2 regions of the Vibrio sp. ABH4_348 genome follow, and region 2 is predicted to be linked to the other one. Evidence: predicted binding sites of a transcription regulator. Region 2 holds the regulator's gene; the other holds the start of a gene.
The links. The regulator PurR, encoded in region 2, represses purine synthesis genes. The targets are predictions, from matches to a motif close to TNANGNAAACGTTTNCNTNA.
Positions count from the first base shown of each region.

Region 1: the regulator PurR is predicted to act here: its motif matches at 1,985-2,004, upstream of ACXAFJ_RS09600 (uracil-xanthine permease family protein).

Region 1 is NZ_JBSWVW010000001.1:2,092,443-2,097,186, forward strand. Features, by position in the region: gene ACXAFJ_RS09590 (DUF2069 domain-containing protein) at 1-418, shown strand, start outside; gene ACXAFJ_RS09595 (DUF2066 domain-containing protein) at 527-1,786, opposite strand; gene ACXAFJ_RS09600 (uracil-xanthine permease family protein) at 2,045-3,295, shown strand; gene ybaK (Cys-tRNA(Pro) deacylase) at 3,357-3,827, opposite strand; gene kdsA (3-deoxy-8-phosphooctulonate synthase) at 3,932-4,744, opposite strand, start outside.
Region 2 is NZ_JBSWVW010000001.1:909,123-913,866, reverse strand. Features, by position in the region: gene cmoM (tRNA uridine 5-oxyacetic acid(34) methyltransferase CmoM) at 1-555, opposite strand, end outside; gene elyC (envelope biogenesis factor ElyC) at 668-1,471, shown strand; gene purR (HTH-type transcriptional repressor PurR) at 1,711-2,715, shown strand; cyclic di-GMP riboswitch class I at 2,905-3,020, shown strand; gene ACXAFJ_RS04205 (TfoX/Sxy family DNA transformation protein) at 3,125-3,715, shown strand; gene ACXAFJ_RS04200 (TVP38/TMEM64 family protein) at 3,911-4,585, shown strand; gene ACXAFJ_RS04195 (putative signal transducing protein) at 4,596-4,744, shown strand, end outside.

The DNA.
Region 1 (4,744 bases), 1.2 Mb from region 2:
GGAGATGAGCACTAACACGCTGAAGTTTCGATGGTTGGCGCTGTCAGCGAATCTTGGTCTCTTAGCTTGGGTCGTGTTGTGGCAGGCTATGTTGTCACCGCATCCTCACCTTAACCCTTTGGCACTGGCCATCGCTTGGAGCATCCCATTGTTACTGCCACTGCCCGGGATTTTGGCGGGTAAGCCCTACACACATGCTTGGGCAAACTTCGTTTTAATGCTGTATTTTTTACACGCCTTTACCCTCGTCTACATCGATGGTGGCGAGCGTTGGTTAGCTGTGGTTGAACTGAGCCTGACTATTGCTGCCTTTGCTGGCAACATTCTCTACACCCGCAGCCGTGGCCGAGAGTTGGGTTCAAGATTGCCAAAACTTTCTGAGATTGAGAAGCAAGAACAAGCCAGATTTCAAAAATAGAACTTTTTTAGGGATAACCTTTTCGGTGTAATTGTAAACAACTAACACAAAAACGAAAAAAGCCAGACTCGCATCTGGCTTTTTGTTTTTTCAAATCATGTAGAACAATTATTCAGTAAATTGGATTTGCGGTGCCTCTGCATCAGAGGTCACGAATTCGCTTTGTGAAGTCGATTGGCTTTCACTCTGAATGTTGTCAGCACTAATCACTAAAGGTTGTTCAGTATCTTGTTTCAACGAAGTTGGTATTGGTGATTCCATCTCGACTGCAATATGACGCCACTGGTACTCAAGAAGACTAGAGTCAATCGTATCTGCTCGCTCTAGCTGTAGAGTATTATCGAACGTATCTTCGGTTGTGCTATTCACCATCGGTATTTTTTGCGTCAATCTTTGAACTCGAGACAACTCGCTCAAAAACGCCTCTTTTGATGCCAGCAGTGCCAACTCAAGTGTGACGACATCTCCTTGAATTTTTAAGATGTCCATACGCGCCACGGAGCTGAGACCTTTCAATTGGTTTTCTAAGGTGAAGAAGTCCTTGGCATTTTTTACACCACTAATTTGCATTAACGTTGATTGTGATGACTCACTAGCAATGAGAACGGCATTGTTTTTGGCGTAATAGTTAGTGATTTGGTTTACTACGAAGTCAGCGGCATCTTCTCCAATTTGAGTACCAGATAACGGTGAACGGCGCTCTCTACCTATTGTGTTGGGCTTTTGATCATACAAGCTCCAGCGCAATGTATTACCTTGTTGTTTAATAATTAGTACTGCATCAACAGGATATCGTTGACTGGCTTGTCCAATCGGATTTAGAAAACCACCCCATAAATCTGAAATCGACACATTCGTGATGTCGTCAAAATCACCAAGCGGTAAGGTAAGCGGGAGTCCACGAGATTGCGCAGTTGCCAATAAACGACTTTTCACCTCAGAGTCTGTTCTTTCCCAGACGATTTGGCGATCAAACTCTTGTTCCTCGACTAACCAAACCAGCACGTTCGGTCGAGCAGAGTGCCAATAAGGTTGCTTAGCTTGAGTCAGTAAATCGCGAATATGCTCTGAGCTAAAACGCATTTTTAACGTGGTGAGCTCATCACGCTGGCCGTAGCTCACTTGGTTTAGGTATTTGGTATTTTGCGAGATAGCCTTAGCAATTGCCTCATTGTTTACAATATCAGGATCACCAGATGCTCTGATTAGCACCTCTTGCATCCCGATTTTTCTGGCATGATTCACAGCATTATCTTGCGTGTCATCCAAGACGACTTCAGTTTGATAAAGCTCGACATGGGTCAAAGCCAGCAATGGATTAGAGACAAAAGCAGCGACAGCGGTAATTGCAATGGCTAAACAACGCATTCCATTTCAACCTATTAGATTCGAAAGAGACTAGATGATAAGCAAGACACTACAAACTAGCAAGGAACCGCAATAAGTCTAGACACCCTATCCAGCAAGTTTCACCTAAATTTGACGATCACAGCGGTCCACTAATTGACTTGTTTCTCAAAAACCGTCGCAATTTTAATCGGTTGAAAGCGAATTTGATCTTCCCACCAAAGCAATCGTTTGCGACATGCTAGAATTTGCCGATTTTTCTGTTTGACGGGTTAATTTATGAAAACTGCAATTCAAGGAATGCAAATGTTGTTCGTCGCATTTGGCGCACTCGTATTGGTTCCTCTTTTAACGGGGCTTGACCCTAGTGTGGCACTATTTGGTGCTGGTGTCGGCACTCTTATTTTTCAATTCATCACTAAACGTAGCGTTCCCATTTTTTTAGCTTCCTCTTTTGCGTTTATTGCTCCAATCATGTTCGGTGTCCAGCAATGGGGTGTCGCGGCAACGATGGGTGGCCTAATGGCAGCAGGTTTTGTCTATGTGTTACTGGGTATTTTGATTAAGTTGCGTGGCCCTGACTTCATCCATCGCTTGTTACCACCTGTTGTCGTAGGTCCAGTAATCATGGTCATTGGATTGGGTCTTGCACCAGTTGCAGTCAACATGGCCTTAGGTAAAACCGGTGACGGTGCCGTTCAGCTCATCGATGCGAATGCCGCCTTGTGGATCTCAGCCATTTCTCTACTTACGACTATCGCGGTCAGCGTATTTGCCAAAGGTTTCTTCAAGCTGGTTCCAATCTTTGCAGGTATTCTTGCCGGTTACGCCACCAGCTTATTTTTTGGTGCCGTGGACTTTTCGCCAGTTTCACAAGCGAGCTGGGTGGCGGTGCCTAACTTTGTTTTCCCTGAGTTTAATATCAACGCCATCCTGTTCTTGATTCCTGTTGCCATTGCCCCAGCGGTAGAACACGTGGGCGACATGCTGGCTATCTCAAACGTGACCGGTAAAAACTACGTTAAAAAGCCAGGCTTGCATCGCACCATCGCTGGCGACGGTGTGGCTACAATGGCAGCTTCATTGGTCGGAGCTCCACCAAATACAACGTATAGCGAAGTTACCGGTGCGGTTATGCTAACCAAAGCATTCAACCCCGTGATTATGACTTGGGCTGCAGTAACAGCCATTGTTCTGGCGTTAGTGGGTAAACTTGGTTCGCTACTGCAAACGATTCCTGTACCGGTGATGGGCGGCATCATGATTTTGCTGTTTGGTTCAATCGCCGCAGTGGGACTTAACACCTTGATCAAAAACAACGTTGACCTGCAAAAAGCTCGCAACTTGGTCATTGTGGCGGTAACACTGGTATTTGGTATAGGCGGTATGGCATTTGGTGTCGGTGACTTTAGCCTACAAGGTGTGAGCTTATGCGGCATCGTGGCTATAGTTCTGAACCTTGTATTGCCGAATGATTTAGGTGAATCGCACGTGGTTGATAACGCACAAATGGAAGACGAAGCGCTGTAACGACGCTATCTGAATAAACAATTTATGGGAACCTAACGAGGTTCCCTTTTGATTTCAACCTCTAAACCAAAGATGCAAAACGACCAGAGGTTAATGTCAGTAAATCTTGAGGCGCCAGCTCAATTTCCAATCCACGCTTGCCCGCGCTAACACAAATCGAACTTAGCTCTTGAGCCGACAGGTTGAGAAACGTCGGTAGGCGCTTTTTTTGCCCCAATGGGCTAATGCCGCCGACCACATAGCCAGTAACAGATTGCGCTATCATGGGGTTCGCCATTTCGGCTTTTTTCGCTCCCGCTGCTTTTGCCGCAAGTTTTAGATTCAACTTGTGTTCAACTGGAATAATCGCCACCGCCAACGATTTTTCATTGCCATCCAACGCAAACAATAGCGTTTTAAACACCGTTTCTGGATTTTGTCCTAGTGCTTGTGCCGCTTCCAAACCAAAGCTTTCAGCCCGGGGATCGTGCTGATACTTATGAACTTTGTGAGAAACTTTTTGCTTTTTTGCCAAATTAATCGCTGGTGTCATGGTATGAGATCTCTTCAGACATAAAAAAACGCCGCGGTTGCGACGTTTTACCTTAATCCAACTAAGCCTTTGAGTTCAATTACAAACTCATGCTGTTGTTAAACTTAACGAATATCGATATCTTCGAAGCCTTTAATCAAATCATCCAACGCTTTCATTTGCGCCAAAAATGGCTCTAGTTTATCCAGCGGTAATGCCGATGGGCCATCACATTTTGCAGAGTCAGGGCTTGGATGGGCTTCGATAAACAAGCCAGCAATCCCCGTTGCCAAACCGGCTTTAGCCAACTCAACAGTTTGTTCACGACGTCCACCAGACGCAGCACCAGATGGGTCACGCATTTGCAACGCGTGAGTTACATCAAAGATAACCGGACTGCCGTTTGACGATTTTTTCATTACACCGAAGCCGAGCGCATCAACAACTAGGTTATCGTAACCAAAGCAACTGCCGCGTTCACATAGGATAATTTTGTCGTTACCACACTCGGCAAACTTTTCGACAATATTACCAACCTGACTTGGGCTCATAAATTGTGGCTTCTTGACGTTAATCACGGCGCCTGTTTTGGCCATCGCTTCAACCAAATCGGTTTGACGAGCCAAAAACGCAGGAAGCTGAATTACATCCACCACATCTGCTACTGGCTGAGCTTGCTGCTCGGTGTGAACGTCGGTAATAACCTTGACACCAAACTCAGATTTTAAGTCTTCAAAAATACGCATCCCTTCTTCAAGACCCGGGCCGCGATAGGAATGAACAGAGCTGCGGTTTGCTTTGTCAAAAGAAGCTTTGAATACATAAGGAATGCCTAACTTGTCAGTCACTTTGACATAGTGTTCACAGATCGACATGGCCAGATCTCGTGACTCTAGTACGTTCATTCCGCCAAATAAGGTAAATGGCTTGTCGTTGGC
Region 2 (4,744 bases):
AGGCTGTAACTTAAAGCGCTTTCTGTGTGGCATTCCTTGCAAAACATGCGGAATATTGCCACACACCACATTTTTATAAACCAATCCATGTTGGTTGTAGAACATCACTGATGCAAACCCGCCCGGTTTAACGTAATCGAGTACTTGTTCCAACACGGATTTGGGGTCTTCCAACCACTCCATGACGGCGTGAAACAAGACTAAGTCATATCGCTCAGTTACCTTGTCTGACAAAGTTTGGATAGCAGAATGAATTAGCCGATACTGATCACTCAACCCATTTTTTGCAATCTCCGCTTCCGCCAACTTAAGCATTTCAGAAGAAAGATCACACAGTGTAATTTGATGGCCTAGTGTAGCGATTTTCTGAGACACTTGAGCCAAGCCACCGCCTGCATCTAGTACGTTCAAGCTTGATGTTGACGCTTTTAATGTATCGAGAACTCGGCTAATATCTTGCCAAACAACCACTTGCCGAATCTCACCTTTGTCAGACCCGTAGATGTTTTTTGCAAATTTGTGGGCAATGTCGTCGAAATTGCGGTCTTCTGTCACAGGTGCTGCGCTATCATGGTTCGGATTCCGCTATTCTGTCATAAGCGCTTCAGGAATAAAGCGCCTTCGACTTTTTTTACATTCAATTGATGTTTTTTCGGGCTAATTGATTATGTTTGAGCTGAAAAAAGTAGTGTCAGCATTACTTATGCCGTTACCGGCCATGCTTATCATTGGTTTTTTCGGGCTGATGTTAATCATGTTCACCACTCGCCAGAAAACGGGCTGTATGGTGGTATTGTTATCTTTTGTCGGTATTTTTCTTATCGCATTCCAACCCGTTTCATCTCGACTTCTTATGCCGCTCGAAAGACAGTATTCGGCGTTTTTTCCCGTTGATGAACCGATCGATTTTGTGATGGTATTAGGGAGTGGCCATGTGGTCGACGACGACATCCCCCCCACTTCTGAGCTCAGTCGAACTGGTTTGATGCGACTAACAGAAGGCATACGAATTCTGCGCATGTACCCCGGTGCAAAACTAATCTTGTCTGGTTATGCGGCAGGCTCTGAAGTAAGTAATGCACGAATGATGGCCAAAGTTGCACTGGCACTTGGCGTATCAAAATCCGACATTATCTTACTCGAGACAGCCAAAGATACCTGGGAAGAAGCCCGCCAAGCTGCTGCATTTGTCTTGCAAAAGCGTTTAGTGGTGGTAACGTCGGCAAGTCACATGAAACGTGCCCTGCTCGAATTCAACTCGGCTGGTCTTGACCCGTATGCGGCGCCAACCAATTTTCTGGCACAAAAGAATATCGATGCGCCATGGGAAAAGTACACCCCAAAAGGTAAGTATTTAGAGCAGACAGAAAGATACTGGCACGAAACATTGGGTCGAATCTGGCAGCAACTGCGAAACTGGGCATCAAGCTACGAAGAAGTGGTGATTGAAGCATCGGAATCCAAAGTTTAAAAAGCCAAACGATTGCATTTATAAAGTGCATTACTTCACCCGTGCAATCTATTGCCAGCGTTTCGATTAATGTCTAAAATCGTTCAAAATTGCGAATAATTGACGCTAAATTCGAGAAAACCGCTGAAAACAGCGGTTTTCTTGTTTCATTAAGACCTTTAACACCCATTGCAATCGCATTCACTCTGCTGCGATCGGTGTATTATTAGAGTAAAGGCATAACACAACAGGACCAACCTATGGCTACCATCAAAGACGTGGCTCGTTTAGCCGGCGTTTCAACGACCACTGTGTCACACGTAATCAACAAGACTCGTTTTGTCGCGGACGCGACCCAAGAGAAGGTGATGGAAGCCGTTAAAGAACTCAACTACGCGCCGAGTGCAGTTGCACGCAGTCTGAAATGCAATTCTACACGTACTATCGGCATGCTAGTCACACAGTCGACTAACCCATTTTTCTCAGAAGTCATCGACGGAGTAGAAAGTTATTGTTATCGCCAAGGTTACACTCTGATTTTGTGTAACACCGGCCGTATCTATGAAAAACAACGTGATTACATCCGTATGCTCGCTGAAAAACGCGTGGATGGCATGTTAGTCATGTGTTCTGATTTAACTCAGGAACTATCTGAAATGTTAGATCGCCAATCAGACATCCCGAAGGTGGTGATGGATTGGGGACCAGAAAGTTCACATGCGGACAAAATCATAGATAATTCAGAAGAAGGCGGCTATCTAGCGACAAAATATCTCATCGACAGTGGCCATAAGGACATTGCGTGTTTAAGTGGCTATTTTGAAACCGCAGCGTGTAAAGAACGTATTGCCGGTTTTAAACGCGCAATGAATGAAGCCAATTTGACTGTTGAAGATGATTGGATTTTGGAAGGCAATTTCGAATGTGATACTGCCGTATTAGCAGCCGACAAAATTATTGCCATGGATAAAAAGCCAACCGCAATTTTTTGCTTCAATGACACTATGGCACTTGGCTTGATGAGCCGCCTGCAACAAAAAGGCGTGAAGGTCCCAGACGATATTTCTGTGATTGGTTACGACAATATCGAACTGGCCGAGTACTTTTCACCGCCTTTGACCACCATACACCAACCCAAACGTCGTGTGGGTAAAAATGCATTTGAAATCTTATTGGAACGCATCAAAGATCGCGCTCATGAAAAACGAGTCTTCGAAATGCAACCTGAAATTGTGGTTCGTGACACCGTTAAACGCTTGAAATAGGCGCCTTAGCATACAAGTGTAAAAGTGCGAGTTTTTAGGCAATTTTATGCACAAAGTGAGAGACAGACAGGCATTAATAGCAAGACCGACTGATGAGCATAAAATATATTGTGACTGCAATCACAAATGCATCACGGTAGTGTGATAATTACCCAAAATTTTATTTTATCCTTTAATCACTGATTTCCGCCACGCACAGGGCAAACCATTCGAAAGGATGGGACGCAAAGCTTCCGGCCTGAATCTGTGAAGAAGTATGACTGCAGTATGTGTCTTCAACATAGAAAGGTAGCGGGGTTGCCGATGGTAAAAATGCAGATTGTTTACATCCAGTTGACATTCATTTTGCATCGATTTGCTAATCTCTCGGACCTGATTGGTGGCATAGCTAGAACCGAGAAACTACAGCATGGATAAACCAATACTCAAAGACTCAATGAGACTATTCGAACAGTTTGGAACTGTTAAGTCTCGTTCAATGTTCGGTGGATTTGGCATTTTTGTAAACGAAGTTATGTTTGCACTTGTCGTTAACAATAAACTCCATATTCGAGCAGATAATTCAACTACCAAGCAATTTAAACAACTTGATCTGGAACCGTACGTGTACAAAAAACGTGGATTCCCTGTGGTCACTAAGTACTTTGCAGTCCCTCAGCAATGGCTTGATTCTGAAGAGCAACTGCTGGTTGTCGCTAAAGAGGCATTGGAATCAGCCCGCCAGGAAAAGCAAGAGCAGAAACAAGCCAAACCAAACCGTCTTAAAGACCTCCCTAATTTGCGTTTAGCGACTGAAAGAATGCTGAAAAAAGCGGGAATTGAAACGGTAGAACAGCTCGAAAACGCTGGGTCTGTAGAGGCGTTTCGCTCAATTCAAGAGACTCACTCCTCGGAGGTCAGTGTCGAACTGCTGTGGGCCCTAGAAGGTGCCATATTGGGGCAACACTGGTCTGTTATACCGCAAGAACGACGCGACGAACTCAGTCATCAAGTCAACTAAGTCCCATGACTTAAGTATTCTTTGTTGAAGACCACCAATCGGTGGTCTTTTTGTTTTCACGGCAAATAGAGTGAAACTATGAAAATTAAACAGAATTTTTCTTGAGGATTTTCGGTCTTATTTTATGGTTAGATAAGAGCTACTTGTAAAGTAAGTTCAAGCCAGCGTGTGTTATGTAAGTTGTTTGAGAGAACTATGAATAAAAAACTGATCGTCGCTTTATTGCTAGTCATTGCCATTGTCGTGTTATCAACACAGTTTGGCCATTTGTTTACGTTGGAAAATGCCAAGCAATACCATCAGGATTTTAGCCAAACCATCCAGAACAACTTCTGGCAGTCTGCGGCTATCTACTTCACCGTCTACATTTTAATTACAGCGCTTTCGATTCCTGGAGCAGCAGTTGTCACATTATTAGGCGCGGCTCTTTTTGGCTTTACCTCTAGTCTTGTTTTGGTTTCTTTTGCCAGTACCATTGGCGCAACGATTGCGTTTTGGAGCAGTCGTTATCTACTGCGCGATTGGGTGCAAAATCGCTTCGGCTCTAAGCTGGAAACCATTAATCAAGGTATCGAAAAAGATGGTAGCTTTTACCTGTTTTCATTGCGTCTTATTCCTGTCTTTCCGTTTTTCGCGATTAACTTGCTGATGGGATTAACGCCAATTAAGACATCTAAGTTCTATTTGGTTAGTCAGCTTGGTATGTTGCCTGGCACTGCGGTATACCTCAATGCGGGCACTCAACTCGCGCAAATCGATTCGTTGTCCGGTATTGTCTCTCCAGCGGTTATCGCCTCTTTTGTACTTTTGGGCGTTTTCCCGATTTTAAGTAAATGGGTTATGGACAAGCTTCGCCCACAAGCCAATTAATTTGTCTTGTATGGATTTAAAAGTATTCTCGAGCACCTTCCCCACCGAGTGCTACATTGTGCAAGGCTTACTTCAATCTGCAGGTATTGACTGCCAGGTTCGTGGTGATGGTATTAGTAGTATTTATGGTGAAGTACCGATCTCTGAAGATACTGCGGT